Thermotoga maritima MSB8: one gene and its partner. The protein of the gene in region 2 interacts with the protein of the main gene of each other region in a pairwise test. Links are inferred from orthologs where the notes say so. Each region holds a gene or a part of one and is shown on either strand. Other genes may lie near its edges.

Region 1 (16,722 bases), 1.4 Mb from region 2 along the record:
ATGTGATAGTCAGGGAGGAGTAGTGAGTGGATCTCTATTTTGTGAAGTTCAGGGTCACATCGAAGCTCACATCTGAAATCGTTCAGGGGTATTTCCTCGGCAAACTCAACCAGATCCCCGAGTACGATTTTTTTGTGATACCGGGTCGGTACGCCCGGAAATATTCTGTAGATTTGAATCTTGGATTTGAAGATTTCCTTGAAGATTTTAAAGCGAAAAAGGAATCGGCTTTGAAAGAAGTACTGGAAGCTTCTGCCATAACGGATGAATTCTTCGATTTCTGGCTGATTCAAAGCAGAAAACAGAACCTCCGGTTGGTGGGGAGCGAGTTTTTCAGGCTCGTTGAAAGCGGTGATCACGAGGCGCTCAGGGTCTTCATAGCCGACCTTTTCAGGGAGTGGTCTGAAAAACTAGAGGTTGAAGTGGTAGGAGTGCCTCTGGACTATGAAGACGTTTCTCTTGAAGTGGTGAAAGAGCACTTCGAAGAACTCTCGACTGATGAAGTTTTTAAATTGTTTCAGAGAGAAGACTTGAGAAATCTGCCGGAAGTGTTTCCGGTTCTTGATCCCTTGAACGGCGTGACCATAAGAGAGATAGATGTGGAAGAGAGGATAGATTTCGTGATCCTGAACTATGGAAATGAAGAGTTTTCGGAGAAGTTCAAGAGGTTTCTGAAGGAAAAGTTCGGGACGGAAAACGTAGCGAGTCTCCCCGGAAAAGTCCTTTCAAAAGAAATCGTGAAGACCAGGGAAGGAACTCTTTATCTTTTGAAGGTAGAGTTTGAAGAAGGAATAATTGGAAAAGCCATAGTATCCCCGAATTTGAAGATAAAACGCGGTGAAAGCAGGGTGAAGATTTCCGATGAAGAATGGATGGAAAAAATAGGAGAGATGCTCAAGGAGGGGGAAGAATCGAAGCAAGAAAAGTTGAAACTGAGAAACTCTCCTCAGCCCGTTCAAAAAACGACGAGTTCGGATTTTCTCCTCGCTCTCGTGCTGGCGCTTCTTGTCATGGGAATTCTTCTGATACTTTCTTATCTTCTTTTCAGTTAGGTTCTCTTGTCATGGAAGTCCTTTTTGCTCTTCTCATCGTCACAGTGATCTTTTTCACGGTTTGCAGTGTTTCCATTCATGCGAGAAGGATATTTTTACTTTACAGGGAAAGAGAAATAGCTGAAAGAACCGCAGATGGTGTGCTCATGCGATTGGAAGCAAAACAGTCGATTCCTGAGTTTTTGAACGGTTTCGAGATCAGTGTAGAAGGGAGCAGGGTTCGCCTGAGAAAACAAGAAAGAGAATACGAGTTTGAGGTGGAGAAATGATGCTCAGAGCATCTTACGGAACGATTCGGAAAGTAAATGGAAACTCGTCCTTAGAGATGGACACCGCTTATCTCATGCTTGGAGAAAGGTGTGTTTACAACTGTCTGTACTGCGCGCAGTCACGCTCTTCCACAAGCCCATCTCATTTTCTCTCCAGGGTCACCTGGAAAGAGGTTTCGGAAGATTTGCTTGGCAAATTGAACGATCGTTTCAAGAGGGTTTGTATCCAGGTTGTTTCTTATCCTAGCTACGGAAAGGATCTCAGGTTGATCATTCCAAGGTTTCGTATACCGGTTTCAGTGAGTGTCAGAGCAGTCAGCATAGAAGAAGTTGTGGAGTACTTCGAACTGGGAGCAGACAGAGTGGGTATCGCTGTGGATGTCCCCAACAAAACTCTCTTTGAAAAAATCAGAGGAGGAAAGTACGAGAGACACCTTCATATCCTCGAAAAGGTATCAGAAATGTTTCCTGGAAGGATCACAACACACGTGATAGTCGGACTGGGTGAAAGCGATAAAGACATCGTTGATTTTACAGTGTGGGCAAGGGAAAGAAATATCGTGGTTTCTCTGTTTGCTTTCACCCCTATCAAGGGAACAGCCTTTGAAAACAGAGAAAGACCTTCCCTCGAGCGTTACAGAAAAATCCAGCTGGTAACTTACCTTCTCGAGAAAAACCTGATAAAGCCGGAGAACATAATTTTCGACTCAAATGGTAAAATTATTGACGTTGAATGGAACGGCGAGTTTCCAGAAGAGGCTTTAAGAACCCGCGGATGCCCTCACTGCACGCGTCCCTACTACAATGAAAGCCCAAGAGGTCCCATCTACAACGTTCACTGGAGGTGAAACTGTGCTCACTTTCAAGGGAGGAGTACACCCCCCGGAATTGAAAGAATGGTCGAAGGACAAACCTATTGAAAGGGCACCTCTACCTCAGAAGGTTTTCGTCTTTCTTTCCAATCATGCGGGGAACCCGGCGAAACCAGTGGTTTCTCCCGGTGACGAAGTGAAGACCGGTCAGGTTATAGGAGAACCTGAAGGTTTCATTTCCGCTTATCTGCATTCTCCTGTGACAGGAAGAGTACTCGAGATAAAGAAGATCCTGCACCCAATCCTTGGAAAGCCCATCGAAGCGATCGTTATAGAAAGAACCTCTGACGATGAGTGGGTTCACATAGAAACTGGGGATTTTGAACGCATGTCGAAAGAAGAAATCCTGGAAATCATCAAAAAAGCGGGAATCGTTGGTCTGGGTGGAGCGATGTTTCCAACCCACGTTAAACTCTCACCTCCTCCCGAGAAAAAAGTGGATACCTTGATCGTCAACGGGGCGGAGTGTGAACCCGTTCTCACGATAGATCACAGACTCATGCTAGAAAGAGCCGAGGACATCCTCCAGGGAATCCTGATAATGATGAAGGTTCTGGGGGTTCAAAAAGCCGTAGTCGGTGTAGAGAGCAACAAGATGGATGCGTACCACAATTTGAAAAAGGTTTTCAAGGGATATCCCGTTGATGTTGCTCTCCTCAGGACCAAATATCCGCAGGGTGCAGAAAAGCAGCTCATATACGCGATAACCGGAAGGATGGTACCGAGAGGCGGTCTTCCAATGGATGTTGGAGTGGTGGTCCAGAACGTCGGTACCTGTGTTGCTGTGAAGGAAGCGGTCGTCGATGGAAAACCGCTCGTGGAAAGAGGTATGACAGTCAGCGGTGATGCCGTGAAAAATCAGAAAAATCTGATCGTCAGAATAGGGACACCCGTGAAGGATGTTATCGACTACTGTGGTGGAATAGATGAGAACACGGAGCGTGTCATCCTCGGTGGCCCGATGATGGGAATATCCATCACAAATCTGGACATCCCTGTTATGAAAGGAACTTCTGGAATAACCGCGTTTCTTCCAAAGAAGTCTCGACCTCAGAAACCCTGTATTAGATGCAGTGAATGTGTTCAGGTGTGTCCGATGAACCTTCAGCCTTACCTTCTCTATCTCCTCTCCACGAAGAGAAAGTACGACGAAGCTGTGGAAAACGGTTTGATGGACTGTATAGAGTGCGGCTCGTGTACCTACACCTGTCCTTCGAAGATAGAACACGTAAGGTACATAAAACTCGCAAAAACAGTGTATCGCGCCACAAGGAGGGGTAGAAGATGAAGCTGATAAGCGCTTACGCTCCACACCTTCGAGAAGAGGATGATGTGAGAAAGATCATGCTGGATGTGCTCATAGCCCTATCACCAGCGGTTATTGGGGCGGCTTATTTCTTCGGATGGTATGCTCTATTTCTCTGTATCGCAGGAGCGGTGATAGGTGAGCTGTTCGATATATTCGTCATGAGATACCTGAGAGGAGTGAAGGATTTCGTCCCGGATGGCAGCGGGGCAGTGACAGGACTGCTTCTGGCGATGAACGTGAGCACAAGGCTTCCTTTCTGGGCTTTTTTGTTGGGACTCGTTTTCGCTCTGGGGATCGGGAAACACGTGTTCGGAGGACTCGGCCAGAACATTTTCAACCCTGCGCTCGTCGGAAGAGCGTTTCTGCTCATTTCTTTTCCCACTTACATGACCACCTGGGTTGTACCCGGGGCAGGATTCTGGAAATCTCCAGCGGATGTGGTAACGGCAGCAACTCCTCTTGCACTTTTCAAGGAACACGGTGTTTTCACACCCTATTGGGATCTGTTCATAGGTAAGGTTGGAGGATCCTTAGGTGAAACGAGTGCACTTCTTCTCATAATTGGTTTCATCTATCTTCTCTTGAGAAAGAGAGTGAAGATATTCATTCCTGTCTCCTATATAGGAACTGTTCTTGTGTTTTCTTCGATAGCTTATTTGATGAATCCAAGGTACGGTGATCCTCTCTTTCACCTCCTCAGTGGTGGTCTCATGCTCGGTGCACTTTTCATGGCCACCGATATGGTGACGAGTCCCATCACCGCGAAGGGACAGGTGATCTTCGGGATTGGATGTGGCGTTCTCACGATGGCTATAAGACTCTTTGGAGCGTATCCTGAAGGCGTTTCATTTTCGATCCTTTTCATGAATGCACTGGTTCCCCTGATAGACAGGTACACCAGACCGCGCATCTTCGGTGAGGTGAAAAAATGAAGGATATCCTGAAGACTGGATTGATTCTGATGGTTTTCACGGCTATTTCTGGACTCTTTCTTGGACTCGTGTATGTGGGAGTCAAAGGAAAGATCCAGGAAGCGGATAACGCAGCTAAGTTGAGCGCCATCAAATTCGTTCTGAAAGATCCCCTCACGGGAGATTATCTGGTGGATGAAAAAGAAATCGAGGAAATCGTCAAAAAAACAGGCATAGAAACGGTTGTTCTGAAAGAGTACAAAGAAGGGGTAGTCCTTGGTCCCTTGTATGAATTCGTGACGAAGGATGGCAGAAACGCATACGTTCTGTCGGGATACGCACCCGGTTTTGGAGGAAACGTGACCGTTGTAGCCTGTTTTATAAAAACGGAAGATGGATTCATGCTCAATTCCGTGAGAGTAATAGATTATTCTCAGGAGACGCCTGGACTCGGCGCAAAGATAGGAGAAGAAAGTATACAGAGGCGTTTCTTTCCAGTTCCACCCGAAGGACTGAAGAACGGCCTGAGGGTCGACAAAGATGCGGGACTTCCGAAGGGTTCTCCTGAGGAGTTGAAAAAGCAGGGTATTGTGAAGGTAAGCGATGTAATGACGGGAGCAACGATCACACCAAGGGCCGTGGTGACCGCTCTGAATCTCATGTACAGGTACCTCGAGGAGGTGTCGAAATGAGCCGCTTGAGAGAATTAACTAAGGGGATCATAAAAGAGAATCCCACTTATGTTCAGGTTCTTGGAATGTGTCCCACACTCGCCGTCACCACGAGTGCCATCAACGGTCTGGGGATGGGGCTTGCTACGACAGCCGTTCTCACCATGTCAAACGTGGTTATTTCACTGATAAGAAAGATCGTTCCTGATAAGATCAGAATTCCTATATTCATCGTTGTTATCGCGTCTTTCGTTACCATGATAGATCTCCTCATGCACGGTTTTGCCTACGATCTGTGGAAGACCCTGGGACTTTTCATTCCTCTCATAGTGGTGAACTGTATCATAATGGGAAGGGCGGAATCGTTCGCTTCCAAGCATGGTGTTCTGGATTCCATGCTCGATGGCCTGGGAGTGGGTCTCGGTTTCACAGGTTCGCTTGTTCTCCTTGGAAGCGTCAGAGAACTCTTCGGTAACGGTACGATCTTCGGTTACAAAGTGTGGGAGTTGAAGATATTTCTTGAAATTCTTCCACCGGGAGCCTACATAACACTCGGTCTTCTCTCTGCACTCTTCACCTACATCGGCATCAGGAGAAAGAAAAGAGGTGAAGCGAAATGAAGGTGTTTTTGCTCTTCTTTTCTGCCATATTCGTGAACAACTTCGTTCTGGCGAGGTTTCTCGGGATTTGTCCCTTCCTGGGGGTCTCCAAAAGGTTGGAAACGGCAACAGGAATGGGTATAGCCGTTACGTTCGTTATGACGGTTTCTGCTGCCATCAGCTGGTTTCTGGACAAGCTCCTTATCTCCACAGGACTTGAATTTCTGAGAACGATCGTCTTCATACTCGTCATCGCTTCTTTCGTCCAGTTCGTCGAACTGTTTTTGAAGAAAACCAGCCCGGATCTCTACGAAGCGCTTGGTATTTTCCTGCCTCTCATCACCACAAACTGTGCGATCCTCGGTATGGTGCTTTTGAACAGTCTCATGAAGCTCAACTTTGTTGAGGCGGTCTTCCACGCACTGGGATCTGGTCTTGGATTTGCTCTTGCTCTTGTGATATTCGCCGGAATAAGGGAAAAAATGGATCTCTACGATCTGCCGGAGCCTTTCAAAGGCACCGCCATAGCCCTCATCACCGCGGGACTTCTTTCGCTTGCTTTCATGGGATTCCAGGGAATGGTGAAGCTGTGAGGAGGTGAAGGAGTTGGAAGTCATCTACTCGACGCTCTTGCTCGCTGTTCTGGGTTTTGGGTTCGGGGCTTTTCTTGCCTATTCTGCGCAAAGATTCAAGGTGGAAGAAGATCCACGTGTGAAGATGATAACGGAGGTTCTTCCTGGAATAAACTGTGGCGCGTGCGGTTTTGCCGGGTGTGAAGCCTACGCGAAGGCGATCGTGAAGGGTCAGGCGGAAACGAACAGGTGTCTCCCCGGAAGACCTCAGGGTGTCGAAGAGAAGATAAAGAAGATTCTCGAGGAGTACAAGAATGTCTCCTCTTGAGATGGCTCTGCTCGTTCATCGTGGTGAGTTCCATCTTCGGGAACTGGAACCGGAGTTACCTCTCGAAAAATTTCTGAAGAACGCGGATCCAAAAAAGACGAGGAAGTTTCTTGAAAAGTGCGGAAAAGAAGAATTAGAAAGGCAAAAGGAACTGATAAGGAAACACAATGTGAAGCTCGTTTCGTTCTGGGAAGATGACTACCCCCAGCACTTGAGGGAGATCAGGTATCCGCCAGCTGTTCTTTTTGTGAGGGGCGATGCTGAGCTCTTGAAAGAAAAGTGTGTGGGAGTTGTGGGAACAAGAAGACCCACAAGTTATGGAGTGAACGTCACAAAGCGCTTTGTTAAACTGCTGAGCGAATACTTTGTGATCGTTTCCGGCATGGCGTTTGGAATAGATTCCGTTGCACACAAGGAAGCCCTGAGTTCTGGAGGAAAGACGGTGGCGGTTCTCGGCACAGGAGTGGATGTTGTTTATCCGCGATCGAACGAACGACTCTTCCATGAAATTGTGAAAAACGGGTGTGTTGTCAGTGAGTATCCAATGGGAACTCGTGCTCGAAAACATCATTTTCCAGCGAGAAATCGAATCATAGCGGGTCTTTCTGATGCGATCATCGTCACAGAGGCTCCCATCAAAAGCGGTGCACTCATAACGGTGAAGTTTGCTCTGGAAAGCGGTCGTGATGTGTTCGCCGTTCCCGGTGATATAGATAGGAAGACCAGCGAAGGTACGAACTATCTGATAAAGTCAGGTGCCTATCCCCTCACCGACGAGGAAGACCTTGAAACTCATTTTGGAATCAGAAGAATCGCTTCCCCATCGCTCGATGATGACAAAAAGAAGATCTACGATCTGTTGAGAAGTTCGCCAAAAACAGTCGATGAGCTTGTTGAAGAATTGGGGTGGAGCGTTTCGGAGGTCCTCAGGGTGATATCGGAGATGGAACTGATGGGAATGATCTGGTTCGACGGCGGTGCATACAGATTGCTGGGGTGATAACGTGCTGGTTCTCACTAGAAGAGTAGGGGAAAAGATCGTGATTGGTGAAGACATAGTGATTACTGTCCTGAAGATAGAGGGGAATTCTGTTAAAATTGGTATAGAGGCACCCAAACATGTGAAGATTCTTCGTGAGGAACTCTACGAAGAACTCAAGAGTGAGAACATAAAAGCTTCTGAAGTTTCAAAAGATGACCTGAAGGGGGTTTTAAGGAATGATAAAGGTTACAAAGGACCTAGTGCTTCATCTTGAAAATCTGGCAAGGTTAGAACTCTCCGAAGACCAGAGAGAAAGTCTGATGAAAGATTTTCAGGAGATACTCGATTACGTGGAGCTCCTCAACGAAGTCGACGTGGAGGGTGTGGAGCCAATGTACACACCCGTTGAGGACAGCGCCAAACTCAGAAAAGGAGATCCGAGGTTCTTTGAAATGCGGGACCTCATAAAGAAGAACTTCCCGGAAGAAAAAGACGGTCACATAAAAGTCCCCGGAATCCACAGATGATGGACTGGAAGGAAGCGGAAGAACTCGCATGTAAATTTTTGAAGAAAAAAGGTTACAAAATTCTTGAAAGAAACTACAGAACGAAGTACGGTGAGATAGACATAGTGGCGCGCGATGGGAGAGAGATAGTTTTCGTGGAAGTCAAAAGCGGAAGTGGGAAAGTGGATCCTCTTGAAAGAATAGATCTCAAAAAGGTGAGGAACCTGGAACAGACAGCGAGATTTTACATGATTCAGAACAAATTAAAAGGACCAGCGCGGGTTGATTTTGTGAGGGTGACTCCTGAAGGAATAGACCATTTTGAAGGTATCTGGCTGGGGTGAGATGGTGAAGGTTGTTGCCACGAACAAAAAAGCCTACACGGACTACGAGATCCTGGAAACTTACGAAGCGGGAATCGTTCTCACAGGAACGGAAGTGAAATCCCTGAGGAACGGCTCAGTCAATTTCAAGGATTCCTTCTGTAGATTCAAGAACGGGGAGCTTTACCTTTTGAATTTACACATTCCACCCTACAGTCACGGTGGAGTTTACAACCACGATCCTGAAAGGCCGAGGAAACTGCTTCTTCACAAAAGAGAACTGAAGAGACTCATGGGTAAGGTACAGGAAGAGGGAGTAACGATAGTTCCACTGAAGATATACTTCAACGATCGCGGGATTGCAAAAGTGGAGATAGCCGTTGCTCGAGGGAAAAAAGAAGTATGACAAGAGAGAAGCGATAAAAAAGAGGGAAATGGAAAGAAAGATCAGGGAGTACATGAAGTATTCGAGATAGTTATGGTATACTCTTGGAGAGAGAAATCAGACTCACGGGAGGGCATGATCATGGCAAAGAGATGTGAAGTGTGCGGAAAAGCTCCTAGATCCGGAAACACCGTTAGTCACTCAGACAAGAAGTCAGGAAGATGGTTCAGACCCAATCTCCAGAAAGTAAGAGTGGTGCTTCCAGATGGAACGATTAAAAGGATGAGAGTCTGTACATCCTGTTTGAAGTCTGGGAAAGTGAAAAAGTACGTTGGACAAGTTTCGGAGGTGTGAGCGGGCTGTTGGCCCGCATTATTTATGGCTGTAATAAGATTCAGGGTCCCTTTCTGGTATAAGTTCATCATGATTCTGCTATGGGTTGTGAGCTTTGACCTCACAATTTTCCTTTTTTATAAACCTCTCCATTCAGTCTTGCGATATTCCATTCTGATTTTGGATATAATCTTTGGTGTATGGGTGTTCTCACTCTTCAAAAAAGAGATAGTGATCGATGTAGAAAAAAGCAGACTGATTCTGGGAAAGGAATCGTTTGACCTTTCTTCGATTGAGAGAGTTGAAAGGTACGGGATGTCAATTGTTTTTTATTTAAGTGATGGAACACGTCGTGTTTTCTCTCATCCCATAGAGGACTTTGAACTTTTGAGGAAATTGATTGACGAGAAGGGAAGTGGTTGGTTTGAAACTCGGTGATTTGATGCCAAGAGATCTGCTAAAACAGGAACTGTTTGTTCAGGATTTGAAAAGTCATATCAACGACAACGTAGAAATTATCTTGAAGATTAGGAGTAAAAAACTCCAGGAAACAAAAGACAGTAAGAAATTCCTGATCATGACACTGGAGGACAGGACGGGAACCGTCAGGGCTGTGGACTGGTACAACGCTGAACTCAACGATCAGCGTCTGAAGGAAGGAAACGTCGTCAGAGTGAAGGGCAGAGTGGTATTTTTTGAGAACAGGATACAGATAAACGTGGATAACGATTACGGTGCCATAAAGATTCTGAAGAGCGACGAGTACGATTACACGAAATTCGTCGCACAGTCGAAAAAAGACCTGGAGATTTTGAAGAAAAAGCTCTTTGTCCTTCTGGATCAAATAAAGGATCAACACTACAAAAAACTTCTGAAGGCATTCTTTGAAAATAAAGAGTTCTCCGAAAAATTCTTCAGATCACCGGCGGGTATGAGAGTACATCATGCCTACATAGGAGGACTTCTAGAGCACAGCGTCACGGTCGCTGAGATTTGCAAAGAGATCAGTAAATATTACTCCCTCGATAGAGATCTTCTCATAACTGGTGCCCTCCTCCATGATGTTGGAAAGGTGGAAGAATACAGAATCACAGAATCCGGGATCGAAGTGACTACCGAAGGGAGTTGAAAGGGCATATAGCAATAGGGGCGGCTATGGTTAGAGAAATGGCGAAGAAATTGTCTATTCCAGAGCACAAGATCCTCGAGTTAGAGCACATAATTCTTTCGCACCACGGAGAGCTCGAATGGGGTTCACCCGTGGTTCCAAAGACGATAGAGGCTTTAATAGTTCATCACGTTGAGAACCTGGATTCCAAGATAGCTCGATTCATCGAGGTTATGGAAAGTTCCGAATCGAATCAGGGTTGGACGGAGTACGACAGGAATTTGGGAAGAAGAATCTTTTTAAGAGGTGGAGGAACTGATGAGTAAGAAAGTGAAGAAATATATCGTTGTTGAATCTCCTGCCAAGGCGAAGACGATCAAGAGTATTCTTGGGAATGAGTACGAAGTATTCGCTTCGATGGGGCACATCATAGACCTTCCCAAGAGCAAGTTCGGTGTGGATCTGGAAAAGGATTTCGAACCGGAATTCGCGGTGATAAAAGGGAAAGAGAAGGTAGTTGAAAAGCTGAAGGATCTTGCAAAAAAAGGCGAACTGCTCATCGCTTCTGATATGGATAGAGAAGGGGAAGCCATAGCCTGGCACATAGCCAGGGTAACGAACACACTGGGGAGAAAGAACAGGATCGTGTTCTCTGAGATCACTCCTCGTGTGATAAGAGAAGCCGTTAAGAATCCTCGAGAGATTGACATGAAGAAAGTTCGTGCGCAGCTTGCAAGAAGGATTTTAGACAGGATCGTTGGTTATTCTCTGAGTCCGGTTCTCTGGAGAAACTTCAAATCCAATTTGAGCGCTGGTAGAGTCCAATCAGCAACCTTGAAGCTCGTTTGTGACAGAGAGAGAGAAATCCTCAGGTTTGTGCCAAAGAAGTACCACAGGATCACCGTCAATTTCGATGGTCTCACAGCAGAAATAGATGTGAAAGAAAAGAAGTTCTTCGACGCTGAAACGTTGAAAGAAATCCAGAGCATAGACGAACTCGTTGTAGAAGAGAAAAAGGTTTCTGTGAAAAAGTTTGCGCCTCCAGAACCCTTCAAAACCAGTACCCTCCAGCAGGAAGCGTATTCTAAACTGGGTTTCTCCGTTTCCAAAACCATGATGATTGCCCAGCAGTTGTATGAAGGCGTGGAAACAAAAGATGGGCATATCGCGTTCATAACCTATATGAGAACAGATTCAACGCGTGTTTCGGACTACGCGAAAGAAGAAGCCAGAAATCTGATAACGGAGGTCTTTGGAGAAGAGTACGTTGGTTCAAAGAGAGAAAGGAGAAAGAGCAACGCAAAAATACAGGATGCGCATGAGGCGATTCGTCCCACGAACGTTTTCATGACACCTGAAGAAGCGGGAAAATACCTGAATTCTGACCAGAAAAAACTCTACGAGTTGATATGGAAGAGATTTCTCGCATCGCAAATGAAGCCTTCTCAATACGAGGAAACTCGTTTTGTCCTGAGAACAAAGGATGGGAAGTACAGATTCAAGGGAACGGTGCTGAAGAAGATTTTCGATGGGTACGAAAAGGTGTGGAAGACGGAAAGAAACACGGGAGAGTTTCCTTTCGAAGAGGGAGAATCTGTGAAACCGGTGGTTGTAAAAATAGAGGAACAGGAAACCAAACCGAAACCAAGGTACACAGAGGGTTCTCTTGTAAAAGAAATGGAAAGACTCGGTATAGGTCGTCCCAGCACATATGCGTCCACGATAAAGCTTTTGCTGAACAGGGGTTACATAAAAAAGATCAGGGGCTATCTCTATCCAACGATCGTTGGAAGCGTTGTCATGGATTATCTGGAGAAAAAGTACTCTGATGTTGTTAGCGTTTCCTTCACAGCTGAAATGGAAAAGGACCTCGATGAAGTCGAACAGGGTAAGAAAACAGACAAAATCGTTCTGCGGGAGTTTTATGAATCCTTTTCCAGTGTGTTCGACAGGAACGACAGAATTGTGGTTGATTTTCCGACGAACCAGAAATGTTCGTGTGGAAAGGAAATGAGGCTCTCTTTTGGAAAATACGGCTTCTATTTGAAATGCGAGTGTGGTAAAACCAGAAGCGTGAAAAACGATGAAATTGCGGTCATAGACGATGGAAAAATATTCCTGGGGAGGAAAGACAGTGAGAGTGGCTCTCCTGATGGGAGGAGTGTCGAGGGAAAGGGAAATCTCTCTGAGAAGCGGAGAAAGGGTAAAAAAGGCTCTTGAAAAACTCGGGTATGAACACACCGTTTTTGACGTTAGAGAAGATTTTCTCAAGAAAGTGGATCAGTTGAAAAGTTTTGATGTGGTCTTCAACGTTCTCCATGGAACTTTCGGTGAGGATGGAACGCTTCAGGCAATTCTGGATTTTTTGGGGATCAGATACACCGGGTCCGATGCGTTTTCAAGCATGATATGTTTTGATAAACTCGTGACTTACAGGTTTTTAAAGGGCACCGTCGAGATACCTGATTTTGTGGAGATCAAGGAATTCATGAAAACTTCTCCCCTTGGGTATCCCTGTGTGGTAAAACCGAGGAGAGAGGGTTCAAGCATAGGAGTGTTCGTTTGTGAATCGGATGAAGAGTTTCAACACGCGCTCAAGGAAGATTTACCACGATATGGGAGTGTGATTGTTCAAAAGTACATCCCCGGCAGGGAAATGACTGTGTCTATTTTAGAAACGGAAAAGGGCTTCGAAATTCTTCCCGTTCTTGAGTTGCGACCAAAGCGTCGTTTCTACGATTACGTTGCGAAGTACACGAAAGGTGAAACGGAGTTCATTCTTCCTGCTCCTTTGAATCCTTCAGAAGAACGCCTTGTCAAGGAAATGGCTCTCAAAGCGTTTGTAGAAGCTGGTTGCAGAGGTTTTGGGAGGGTGGATGGTATTTTCAGCGATGGCAGGTTCTACTTTCTGGAAATCAACACGGTACCGGGTCTAACGGAAACCAGTGATCTCCCAGCGAGCGCGAAAGCGGGAGGAATCGAGTTCGAGGAACTCGTTGAGATCATCTTAAAGAGCGCTTTTTTGAAAGAAGGGGTGAGAGTATGAAATTTATAGAAAAAATGCTTCCGGAGGAGTCTCCCATCGATCTTCTCATAAATCTTTCCAGAAGAGGCGAAGCGGCCGTCGTGCTTCTCAAGGATGCCATCGAGGATTACTTCACCGGAAAATTCGGGGAAGGTCACCTCAATCGTGTAATCTCTCTGGAGCGAGAGTCAGATGAGATCAAATCAAAGCTGAAGAAGATGTATCTCAAAATGAAGTACACCTACTTCGAAAAAGACGACTTTCTTTACATAGTTCACAAAGCGGATGAGATTCTTGACGTTGTCAGGGACATCGTCATCATGCTCGACATGAACAGAGTTGAAGATGTACCGGAGAATATCAAAGAGTTATTCGCAGAACTCGTTGAAAACGTTCTGGATACTATCAGAGAAACCACCGAGGCAATCGAACAGCTTCGCACACTCGCGGAGAGCGGTTTTTCACCTTTTGAAAAAGAAAAGGAAGAAAGAGAAATCTTTGACGTGTCCATGGAGGAGAGGGAAGTCGACACAATATCGAGGAATCTTGGTAAAAAACTCTATTCCCTCAAAAACAGTATGAATCCCGTGGATCTGATTTTCTTGAACAAAGTGGCAAGACTTATTTCAAAGATTGCCGATCAGGGCAAAGATATCACAAAGAGGATAAATTCCATCCTTAGGTGAGGAGGGAATAACGTGACAATACTCATCATAGCTGGCATACTTGGTTTCATCATGGCTTTCTCCATAGGAGCCAACGATGTGGCGAACTCCATGGCGACAGCTGTTGGGGCAAGGGCTATAACTGTGAGACAGGCAGCTCTTATAGCGATGTTTCTCGAGTTTCTTGGAGCAGTTATGTTCGGCTCCCATGTCTCCCAGACGATCGTCAAAGGAATAGTGGAAGTGGAGAAAGTTCAACCGGTAGAACTCATGTATGGTGCACTGTCAGCCTTGATCGCAGCTTCATTCTGGATTCTGATAGCGACCAACTGGGGTTATCCCGTTTCCACCACCCATTCTATAGTCGGAGGAATGATGGGATTCGGTCTTGTGGCGGTGGGTATAAATGGCGTGAACTGGAAAACGTTTCTCTTCATAGTACTTTCCTGGGTTGTTTCACCTGTTCTCGGCGGTTTGATTTCCTTTGTGATGTTCAAACTGATCTCTCTTTCGGTGTTCCACACAAAAAATCCGAAGAAATCTTCCACTGTCGCTATTCCGTTTTTCATATCTCTTGCGATTTTCACAATGATATCTCTTTTTGTAAAAAAGACGCTCAAACAGCCTCTCAGTGAATCTTTTCTGCTCGGTATCGCTTTCTCTCTCGTAACATTTTTTGTGGTTCACTTCGCTGTGAGAAAGTTGATAAACGAAAAGAAAGATGTGTACGATGCGGTTGAAAATGTGTTCAAGCGCGCTCAGATTCTCACTTCATGCTACGTTTCTTTTTCTCATGGAGCCAACGACGTTGCCAACGCGGCGGGCCCTGTAGCGGCGGTCATGATCGTTGCGTCAACGGGTGTTGTTCCAAAAACCGTCGAGATTCCGTTTCTGGCGCTTCTTCTTGGGGGAATCGGTATCTCGCTCGGTGTGTTCTTCCTTGGACAGAAGGTCATGGAAACGGTGGGTGAAAAGATAACTACGCTCACAAATTCCAGGGGATTCACAGTGGATTTTTCCACTGCGACGACGGTTCTACTCGCTTCGTCACTAGGGCTTCCTATCTCCACGACACACGTTGTGGTGGGAGCTGTCACGGGTGTTGGCTTCGCCAGAGGGCTTGAGATGGTGAACGTTGGTGTGTTGAAGAACATCGTTATATCCTGGCTTCTCATAGTACCAACGGTGGCTGCGACTTCCGCGGCTGTCTATTGGGTTTTGAAACTGATACTAAAATTCTAATGGGGGTGAGACGATGAAAGTAACCGTCACGACTCTTGAATTGAAAGACAAAATAACCATCGCCTCAAAAGCGCTCGCAAAGAAATCCGTGAAACCCATTCTTGCTGGATTTCTTTTCGAAGTGAAAGATGGAAATTTCTACATCTGCGCGACCGATCTCGAGACCGGAGTCAAAGCAACCGTGAATGCCGCTGAAATCTCCGGTGAGGCACGTTTTGTGGTACCAGGAGATGTCATTCAGAAGATGGTCAAGGTTCTCCCAGATGAGATAACGGAACTTTCTTTAGAGGGGGATGCTCTTGTTATAAGTTCTGGAAGCACCGTTTTCAGGATCACCACCATGCCCGCGGACGAATTTCCAGAGATAACGCCTGCCGAGTCTGGAATAACCTTCGAAGTTGACACTTCGCTCCTCGAGGAAATGGTTGAAAAGGTCATCTTCGCCGCTGCCAAAGACGAGTTCATGCGAAATCTGAATGGAGTTTTCTGGGAACTCCACAAGAATCTTCTCAGGCTGGTTGCAAGTGATGGTTTCAGACTTGCACTTGCTGAAGAGCAGATAGAAAACGAGGAAGAGGCGAGTTTCTTGCTCTCTTTGAAGAGCATGAAAGAAGTTCAAAACGTGCTGGACAACACAACGGAGCCGACTATAACGGTGAGGTACGATGGAAGAAGGGTTTCTCTGTCGACAAATGATGTAGAAACGGTGATGAGAGTGGTCGACGCTGAATTTCCCGATTACAAAAGGGTGATCCCCGAAACTTTCAAAACGAAAGTGGTGGTTTCCAGAAAAGAACTCAGGGAATCTTTGAAGAGGGTGATGGTGATTGCCAGCAAGGGAAGCGAGTCCGTGAAGTTCGAAATAGAAGAAAACGTTATGAGACTTGTGAGCAAGAGCCCGGATTATGGAGAAGTGGTCGATGAAGTTGAAGTTCAAAAAGAAGGGGAAGATCTCGTGATCGCTTTCAACCCGAAGTTCATCGAGGACGTTTTGAAGCACATTGAGACTGAAGAAATCGAAATGAACTTCGTTGATTCTACCAGTCCATGTCAGATAAATCCACTCGATATTTCTGGATACCTTTACATAGTGATGCCCATCAGACTGGCATGAGGTGATTGGTTTGAGGCCTGAGGACGATCGTGTCTATGATGTGATCGTTGTGGGAGCCGGTCATGCGGGAATAGAGGCGGCTCTTGCGGCTGCCAGAATGGGTTTCAGAGTACTTGTCCTCACGGTGAATCCGGACACCGTGGGATGGGCCCCGTGCAATCCCGCCATAGGTGGTCCGGCAAAGGGTGTTGTGGTTCGTGAAATAGACGCTCTCGGTGGAGAGATGGCCAAAACCACCGACGAGACGATGATAAACGTGCGAATGCTGAACGTGAGCAAAGGGCCCGCTGTGAGGGCTTTGAGGGCTCAGATAGACAAGATTTCGTACAGCAGAACGATGAAAAGAAAGCTGGAAACGAATCCGAACATAGTGTTGAGACACGGTATCGTTGAAAGGATTCTAACGGAGAAGGGAAGAGTTAAGGGAGTTGTAGACAATTACGGGATAGACTACCT
Region 2 (7,571 bases):
GAAAGGTCGATTCGTAATGGATGGCGACCATATCTGCTCCTTCTTCTATGAAGCGGTCGATGTAATCTTCGGGATTGGTGATCATCAGGTGTACACTTATGGGAAGTTTTGTTTCTTTCCTGAGGGCTTTCAGAACGGGAAGTCCAAAGGAAATGTTTGGAACAAAATGACCATCCATGACATCGAAATGGATCATATCCACGTGCTCTTCCACCCTTTTCACTTCATCGGCCAGTCTTGCAAGGTCACACGCGAGAATTGAAGCTGCTATTTTCACCATTACTTTTTCCTCCTTCCCAGAAGCTCGTAAAACATCTTCACGTAGTTTTCGTATCGACTTTCTGCGATTTCTCCGTTCTCCACGGCTTCTTTCACTCCACACTCCGGTTCATCCACGTGGTTGCAGTCCGAGAAGAAACACTGTTTGTCTCCAAATTCCTTGAAGTAGTGTTTCAGTTCCTCGGGTTCTATGTCGTTGATCTCCAGATTTGCGAAACCCGGAGTATCGACTACGTAACCTCCGAAATCGAATTTCAAGAGCTGGGCAGTTGTTGTAGTATGCCTTCCCCTTTGGAGTTTCTCTGAAACTTCGCTCACCCGTAATTTCAAACCGGGATTTATGGCGTTGAGCAAGCTACTTTTTCCAACTCCGGAGAGTCCGGCCATCGTGCTGATCTTTCCCTTCAGATATTCCTTGAGCTCTTCGATTCCCATTCCGGTTTTCGCACTGGTTTTCACGATTGGATAGAGTCCAGAATAGATCTCTTCCAGCTCTCTTACCTTCCTCAGATCGTCTTCATCGTAGAGGTCCATCTTGTTGATGACCATCACCGTTTCCAGTTCGTTCTTTTCAGCGAGAACAAGAAATTTATCGATTATGTAGGTCGAAGTTTCCGGCATTTTCACCGTTACCACGAGAATCACTTGATCCACATTGGCGACGTGAGGTTTGGTGAGTAGATTTTTCCTGTGTAGCACGTTCTCTATGACTCCGGATCCTGTTTCATCCGGTGTGTACTCCACCCTGTCTCCAACGTATATCTTGAGATTCTGCAGGCGAAATTTCCCCCTCAGTTTGCAGAGGATTCTTTCACCAGTTTCCTCGTCTTCGACCGTGACCATGTTCGAGTGAAAACTCACCACTATTCCTCTTCTTCTCAAGTTCATTCCTCCCCAAGGATGAGGATAACTTTCGTTGCTATAGAACCTTCCGGGGGATACTGTGCCACCACCGTATCACCTGTTCCAAGTAGCAAAACACGGGGATCGTCCTTCAGTTCGTCCACTTTTTTGCCCACAAAATTTTCTACCAGAAAATAGCTTTCTTTTTCTCCTGTATCAATAAGAAGAATTAATTTCCCATTGTAGATCTGCCCCTCTTTCGGATAGGTTGCGAGAACCCTGTCTTTTTCAGTGCCAAAAGGAAAATAAACGGTTTCGTAATTCCACCCGAGCCTTTTCAGGATCTCTTCTGCGACTGGGAAATTCAGCTGTGAAAGACGAGGCACAATTTTTTTCTGGGGGTTTTCGTAGTAGAGATTCACCGTTCTTCCCTTTTTCACCCTTGAACCGGCTCGTGGATAAGTGTCCACCACCGTTTCGGAAGAAGACTTGTCACAAAACAAACCAGACGTTTTCAGTCTTTCACACGCTTCTGTTCCAGAAAGCCCGACAACGTCCGGTACCGTGCTGTACTGACTCTGATAAAACTTCATTGTGAACAAAAAGAAAAGGCCACCAACCACGATGCCGATTATTATTCCGAGAAACACCCTCATGATCTTGATTTTATTCTCTTCAGCCTCAGCTGACCACAGGCCGCTTCGATGTCGGTACCCTTTTCTCGTCTGATTTCTGCTTCGATTCCGTTTTCCAGTAGTATCCTCTTGAAGGTCAAAAGCCGTTCCCTCGACGGTCTTCTCAAGCCTTCCACCGTTGGATTAACAGGGATCAGATTCACGAAGACCTTCATGTTTCTCAAAATTTCGGCCAGTTTCTTTGCGTCGCTTATTTCATCGTTTATACCCCTTATGAGCACGTACTCTATCGTTACACGATTTCCTGTCTTCCTCTGATAGATCTTCACCGCATTCAGGATCTCTTCGATGGAGTACTTTTTGTTCAAAGGAACGAGCTGATCTCTCTTGAAGTTCGTTGGAGCGTGGAGTGAAAGAGCGAGCTTCACATCGAGCCCTTCTTCAGCCAGTTGAATTATTCTGTCCGGGATTCCAACTGTTGAGATTGTGATCCTCCTGATACCTATGTTTCCCATCTTTTTGTGGTTCAGTATTCTTATACTTTTTATTGTGTTTTCATAGTTCAGAAGAGGTTCTCCCATTCCCATGTACACAACGTTTCCTATTTTTTTCTTCTCTTCTTTTTCCATGGAAAGGATCTGTGCTACGATTTCTCCTGTGGTCAGATTTCTGACAAATCCGCTCATTCCTGTGGCACAGAAGATGCATTTCACAGGACATCCAACCTGGGTTGAAATGCAGGCCGTTATTCTGTCCGGATGGAAAAGCATCACAGATTCTATTGTGTTTCCATCCTCGAGTTCCCAGAGGAATTTGGTGGTACCATCTATTCTGGAAACCTTCTTGTCGAGGAGTTTCAAGAAAGAAATGGAGAAGTGCTCTTTCAAAAGAGCACGGTGCTTTTTCGAAAGGTTTGTCATCTCGTCGAAGTTGTTCACCTTTTTATCGAACACCCAGTCCAGAATCTGATCTGCCCTGTAGCGCTCGAGACCCAGGTTAGTGATCTCGGTTACCAGTTCTTCGTAAGAAAGATCGAGTAGATTCTTCAAGTCAACACCTCCCAGTTTGAAATTATACTATAGAGTTTAAGGAGGGATATCTTTGGACAAAATTTTTGGATCTCTTCACAAAGCAGGCTGTGACGTGCGAATGTTCGAAAAACTTTCCTGTCACACCAGCATAAAAATCGGTGGAAGAGTGAAATATCTTGTTCTTCCAAACGATGTTTTTTCTCTGGAACGAGCCATCACTGTTCTGAAGGATCTTCCGTTTCAAATAATGGGACTTGGCACGAACCTTCTGGTTCAAGATGAAGATCTGGATATCGCAGTGTTGAAAACAGAAAGGTTGAATCAAATTGAAATAAAGGGAGAAAAAGTACTGGTAGAAAGTGGAACTCCCCTGAAGAGACTCTGTCTATTTTTGATGGAAGCGGAACTCGGGGGACTGGAGTTCGCATACGGGATACCGGGGAGCGTGGGGGGAGCCATCTATATGAACGCGGGAGCGTACGGAGGAGAGATTGGAGAGTTCGTCGAAGCGGTCGAGGTTCTAAGAGATGGAGAAAAGACCTGGCTTTCGAGGAACGAGATTTTTTTCGGCTACAGAGACAGTACGTTTAAAAGGGAGAAATTGATCATAACACGTGTGATGATGAGTTTCAAAAAAGAAAAGAAGGAAACCATAAAAGCGAAGATGGACGATTACATGAGGAGGCGTCTGGAAAAACAACCCCTTGACCTTCCGAGTGCGGGTAGTGTTTTCAAAAGGCCAAGAGAGGATTTCTACGTGGGAAAGGCCATAGAATCCCTGGGTCTGAAAGGTTACAGAATTGGAGGGGCTCAGATATCGGAAAAACATGCGGGATTCATTGTGAACGCAGGAAGTGCTACTTTTGATGACGTGATGAAACTCATTGATTTTGTGAGAAAAAAGGTGAAGGAGAAATACGGTGTGGAGCTGGAAACGGAGGTTGAAATCTGGTGGAATGGAAGACGGTGGTGAAACCCCATACAGAAAGAATCAACGTTAAAAGATCGGAGTTCTATGCCACGATCTTTCCAGTAAAGGATGAAAAAGACTTTCGTGAGAAGCTGAAAGAAGTTTCGAAGAGAGATGCAACTCACAACTGCTGGGCTTACAGGATCTTCTCTCCAAACGGTATTCTTGAACACAGTTCGGACGACGGTGAGCCGAGTGGAACGGCGGGCAGACCAATCCTCGGGGCTCTAAAAAAATACGATCTTATGAACACGGCGATCGTTGTCACAAGATATTTTGGTGGAGTGAAACTGGGTGTTCGTGGACTCATAGAAGCTTACTCTTCGGCCGCTGAGATGGCGGTCAAGGGAGCAGAATTGAGAAAGCTGAGGCTCATGAAAGAGTTCGAAGTGGAAGTAGATTATCAGGAACTGAACAATGTGTTCAGAGTTGTGGAGATGATGGGGCTGGAGCTCGTTGAGATGGACTACACAGAGAGGGGTGCAAAAATCCTGCTTCGTGGTCTTGAAGTACCTGAAAACCTGGTTATAAAAACGATTCGTGATGTGTTAATATAATCACGAAGGAGGGAAAATGAATGAAAGAACTGGAGGATCTCGAAAGGATTCTCGATTCAATGATAGAGGATTACAAAAAGTTGAAAGAGGAAAATAAGGAACTGTGGTCGAAGGTGAAACAGTTGAATGAAAGGATACTTCACTTAGAAAAGGAGAAGGAGCAGCTGGAAAAGACCATCGAGCAACATAAAAGGTCTCTGAACACACTCGTGGAGAAAATTCAGCGTTTTCTCTCCCTCACAACCGATCAGGGGATGATACAGGATGAAGAAGAAAATAAGCGTTAGACTTGGAAAGAAAGTGTACAACCTCGTTACGGATGAGGATCTGGAGATAGTCAATCAAACCATAGAAAAAATAGAAAAAGACTTCAAGCGGTACGAAGAATTCATCGACGAAGTGGGGATAGATAACATCCTGTTCGTCATGTTGGCCAACACCGTGCTCGAAAACGTGAAAATGAGTGAGAGAATTAGAAATCTGAAGAAAAAACTTTCTCAGGCACTCAGGGAAGGTGATCAGGAACCTTGAAGAGAATAGTCGTTGTGTCCGGGCTTTCGGGGGCGGGAAAAACCACCGCGATGGGTTTTCTGGAGGATCTGGGGTATTTTTGTGTTGATAACGTTCCCGGTAACATACTGGAGGAACTTTTGAAGCTCTTCATGAGTTCCGATCTTGAAAAGATGGCGATGGCCATTGATGTGCGAAGCGAACACCTTGGAGATCCCATATCGACGGTTGAGAGAATAAAAGAAAAGACGAATGCTCTGGTAATTTTTCTGGAGGCGTCCACGGAGGAACTTCTGAGGAGATACGCTCTAACGAGAAGAAGGCATCCTCTTCAGAAGGACGGAATAGGGCTGGAAGATGCCATAGAGAAGGAGAGGAAAATCCTGTCTCGTATAAGGGAAATCGCGGACGTTGTGATAGATACAACCAGCATGAACACACATCAACTGCGTGAAACTCTGACGCATTTTCTCGTGAACCAGGCCGGTGGAACCTCTGTCAGAATAATGAGTTTCGGATTCAAACACGGAATCCCAATGGACGCGGATTTCGTTTTTGATGCTCGTTTTCTCCCGAACCCACACTACGTACCGGAACTTTCTTCAAAGACGGGTTTGGATAGCGAGGTAGAAGCGTACTTTAAAAATTATCCAGTGGTGGAAGAGTTCATCGAAGAAGATCTATGAAGTACTCAAAGTGGCGATAGAAGAGTACCAGAGAACTGGAAGAAGGATAATCACTGTGGGAATAGGATGTACCGGCGGCAAGCATAGATCTGTGTATATCGCACACAGGCTGAAAGAAATGCTGGAAAAAGAAGGTTTTACGGTCATTGAGAAACACAGGGACATAGAGAAGGTGTGAGCGGTGAAGGTGGTCGCTGTAGGTGGAGGGACGGGACTTTCCACTCTTTTGAAAGGCTTGAAAAACATCGATTCTTTTGAAATAACCGCTGTTGTCTCAGTCACTGACGAAGGGGGAAGCTCCGGAAAGTTAAGAAAAGAGCTGAACGTACCTCCTCCCGGTGATGTGAGAAACAACATCGTGGCTCTGGCAAAAGATGAAGATCTTCTTGCGAAGCTGATGAGCTATCGTTTCAGTGAGGGGTCTTTTAAGGGACACAGTCTGGGAAACCTGATAATAGCGGCTCTTACCAAGATCGAAGGAAGTTTTTCGGAGGCCATAAGGATCTTGGAGAGGGTGCTCGCTATAAAAGGGAGAGTCTTACCCGTAAGCGAAGATCACGCAAGACTTGTGGCAAGGTTCGAAGATGGAGAAGAGGTGATCGGTGAAACGAACATCGTCAGAAAAGGTGGAAAGATAGTCGAAGTCAGGCTGGATAGACCGATCGATGCACTTCCTGAAGTCCTCGAGGCGATTGAAAGGGCCGATATCATCATCTTTGGCCCAGGGAGTCTCTACACGAGTATCATCACAAACGTTCTCGTAAACGGTGTGAAGGATGCGATTAAAAAATCGAAGGCGAAGAAAATATACGTGTGTAACCTCATGACCCAGCCAGGTGAAACAACAGGATACAGGGTCTCGGACCACGTTAAAGAACTCGAAAGGTACCTGGAGCAAAGCGTCGATTTTGTGCTGGTGAACACCCGCAAACCTTCTGAAGAGGTGCTCGAAAGGTATAGAAAAGAGGGCAGTGATTTCGTGGAGATCGACGCTGAAAACATACAGAACACCATTCTGGCAGAGCCTTTTCTTGTAGAGATAGTTGACCCCTCAGATGGTCAAAGAAAGATAAGACACGACTCTGTGAAACTGGCGGATGTGATTGAGAGAATTTCGAGGTGGTGAGCCTCTTGAGGCGAACTTTCTCTGAAGAGATAAAAGAAGAACTCGTGAACGTCCCTTTTGGTAGTCGTGAAGAGGTTATATCGGAACTTTTAGGTTTCATAAAAGCGCGGGGCGATCTGGATGTTAAGAGCAGGCATATCGTTTTTTCTTTGCACTCTTTTGCCGCCTCGAGGCGGCTTTTGAATTTAATGAAGTATCTCTCAAAACCCGTTTCGGAGATAATTGTAGAGAAATCACACAACATAAAGAAGAGGTACATAAAAATCACCGCAGAGTATTCAGAAAGTTTCATGGTGATAGAGCCGTTCTTCGACGTAGCCCTCTTTGTTTCATTTTTGAGAGGACTGTTTCTCAGCGGAGGATCCATGACGAATCCAAGGTATCATTATCATCTGGAAATCAATCTGTTTGAGGAAGAAACGCTCGCTCTCACCAGAAAAAGCTTGAAAGATTTCTTCAACATAAACGCAGGCATCATAGAACTCAGGAATACAAGAAAACTTTATATAAAGTCTATAAAGGACATTCTTGTGTTCCTTGAAGCCATAGGGGTTCAGAGAAAGCTGGAAGAGATAGATCGAATCGTCACTGAAAGAAAAGTGATCGGTGATGTGAACAGAACGGTCAACTTTATAGAGGCGAACGCCATCAGAACAGCAAACAGTACGGCTCGTCAGATACGTGCGATAGAGCTTATAAAAGAGAACATGGGACTCGAAAACTTACCCGAGGATTTGAGAAGAGTCGCTCTGGTTCGATTGAGAAACAAAGAACTCTCACTCAGAGAGCTGGGGAAAAAGTTAAATCTCACAAAATCTCAAATATACTCGAAACTGAAAAGAATTATCAAAATAGCTGAAAGGTTTGGTGATGTAAAATGAAGTGCCCGTTTTGTGGTTCGATGGACACGAGAGTGCTCGATTCGAGGCCAACC

The links.
Region 1: the proteins of TM_RS08715 (region 2) and topA interact in binary tests that used the Escherichia coli proteins (3 or more experiments, as listed by UniProt). The link is inferred for Thermotoga maritima MSB8 from one-to-one orthologs.

What each region holds. Positions count from the first base shown.
Region 1 is NC_000853.1:256,393-273,114, forward strand. The notes cover bases 9,990-12,989. They hold topA (type I DNA topoisomerase), read left to right. Parts: upstream 9,990-10,538; coding sequence 10,539-12,440; downstream 12,441-12,989. Other genes in these bases: TM_RS01335 (D-alanine--D-alanine ligase), read left to right, coding at 12,355-12,989. Outside these bases: TM_RS01240 (glucose-1-phosphate adenylyltransferase), read left to right, coding at 1-23; TM_RS01245 (DUF4899 domain-containing protein), read left to right, coding at 27-1,052; TM_RS01250 (hypothetical protein), read left to right, coding at 1,064-1,321; TM_RS01255 (radical SAM protein), read left to right, coding at 1,318-2,169; electron transport complex subunit RsxC, read left to right, coding at 2,174-3,481; TM_RS01265 (RnfABCDGE type electron transport complex subunit D), read left to right, coding at 3,478-4,434; TM_RS01270 (RnfABCDGE type electron transport complex subunit G), read left to right, coding at 4,431-5,105; electron transport complex subunit RsxE, read left to right, coding at 5,102-5,704; electron transport complex subunit RsxA, read left to right, coding at 5,701-6,276; TM_RS01285 (RnfABCDGE type electron transport complex subunit B), read left to right, coding at 6,290-6,583; DNA-processing protein DprA, read left to right, coding at 6,570-7,583; carbon storage regulator CsrA, read left to right, coding at 7,588-7,839; Asp-tRNA(Asn)/Glu-tRNA(Gln) amidotransferase subunit GatC, read left to right, coding at 7,802-8,092; TM_RS01305 (YraN family protein), read left to right, coding at 8,089-8,415; rpmB (50S ribosomal protein L28), read left to right, coding at 8,921-9,133; more of TM_RS01335, read left to right, coding at 12,990-13,266; and 4 more genes. UniProt on the Escherichia coli protein: Releases the supercoiling and torsional tension of DNA, which is introduced during the DNA replication and transcription, by transiently cleaving and rejoining one strand of the DNA duplex.
Region 2 is NC_000853.1:1,687,444-1,695,014, reverse strand. Bases 2,536-5,527 are described here. They hold TM_RS08715 (IMPACT family protein), read left to right. Parts: upstream 2,536-3,739; coding sequence 3,740-4,315; downstream 4,316-5,527. Other genes in these bases: TM_RS08705 (hypothetical protein), read left to right, coding at 4,580-4,846; TM_RS08710 (DivIVA domain-containing protein), read left to right, coding at 4,336-4,602; murB (UDP-N-acetylmuramate dehydrogenase), read left to right, coding at 2,859-3,761; rlmN (23S rRNA (adenine(2503)-C(2))-methyltransferase RlmN), read right to left, coding at 2,536-2,806. Outside these bases: rpe (ribulose-phosphate 3-epimerase), read right to left, coding at 1-280; rsgA (ribosome small subunit-dependent GTPase A), read right to left, coding at 280-1,167; TM_RS08730 (PASTA domain-containing protein), read right to left, coding at 1,164-1,778; more of rlmN, read right to left, coding at 1,775-2,535; TM_RS08695 (YvcK family protein), read left to right, coding at 5,693-6,637; DNA-binding protein WhiA, read left to right, coding at 6,634-7,518; transcriptional regulator NrdR, read left to right, coding at 7,515-7,571.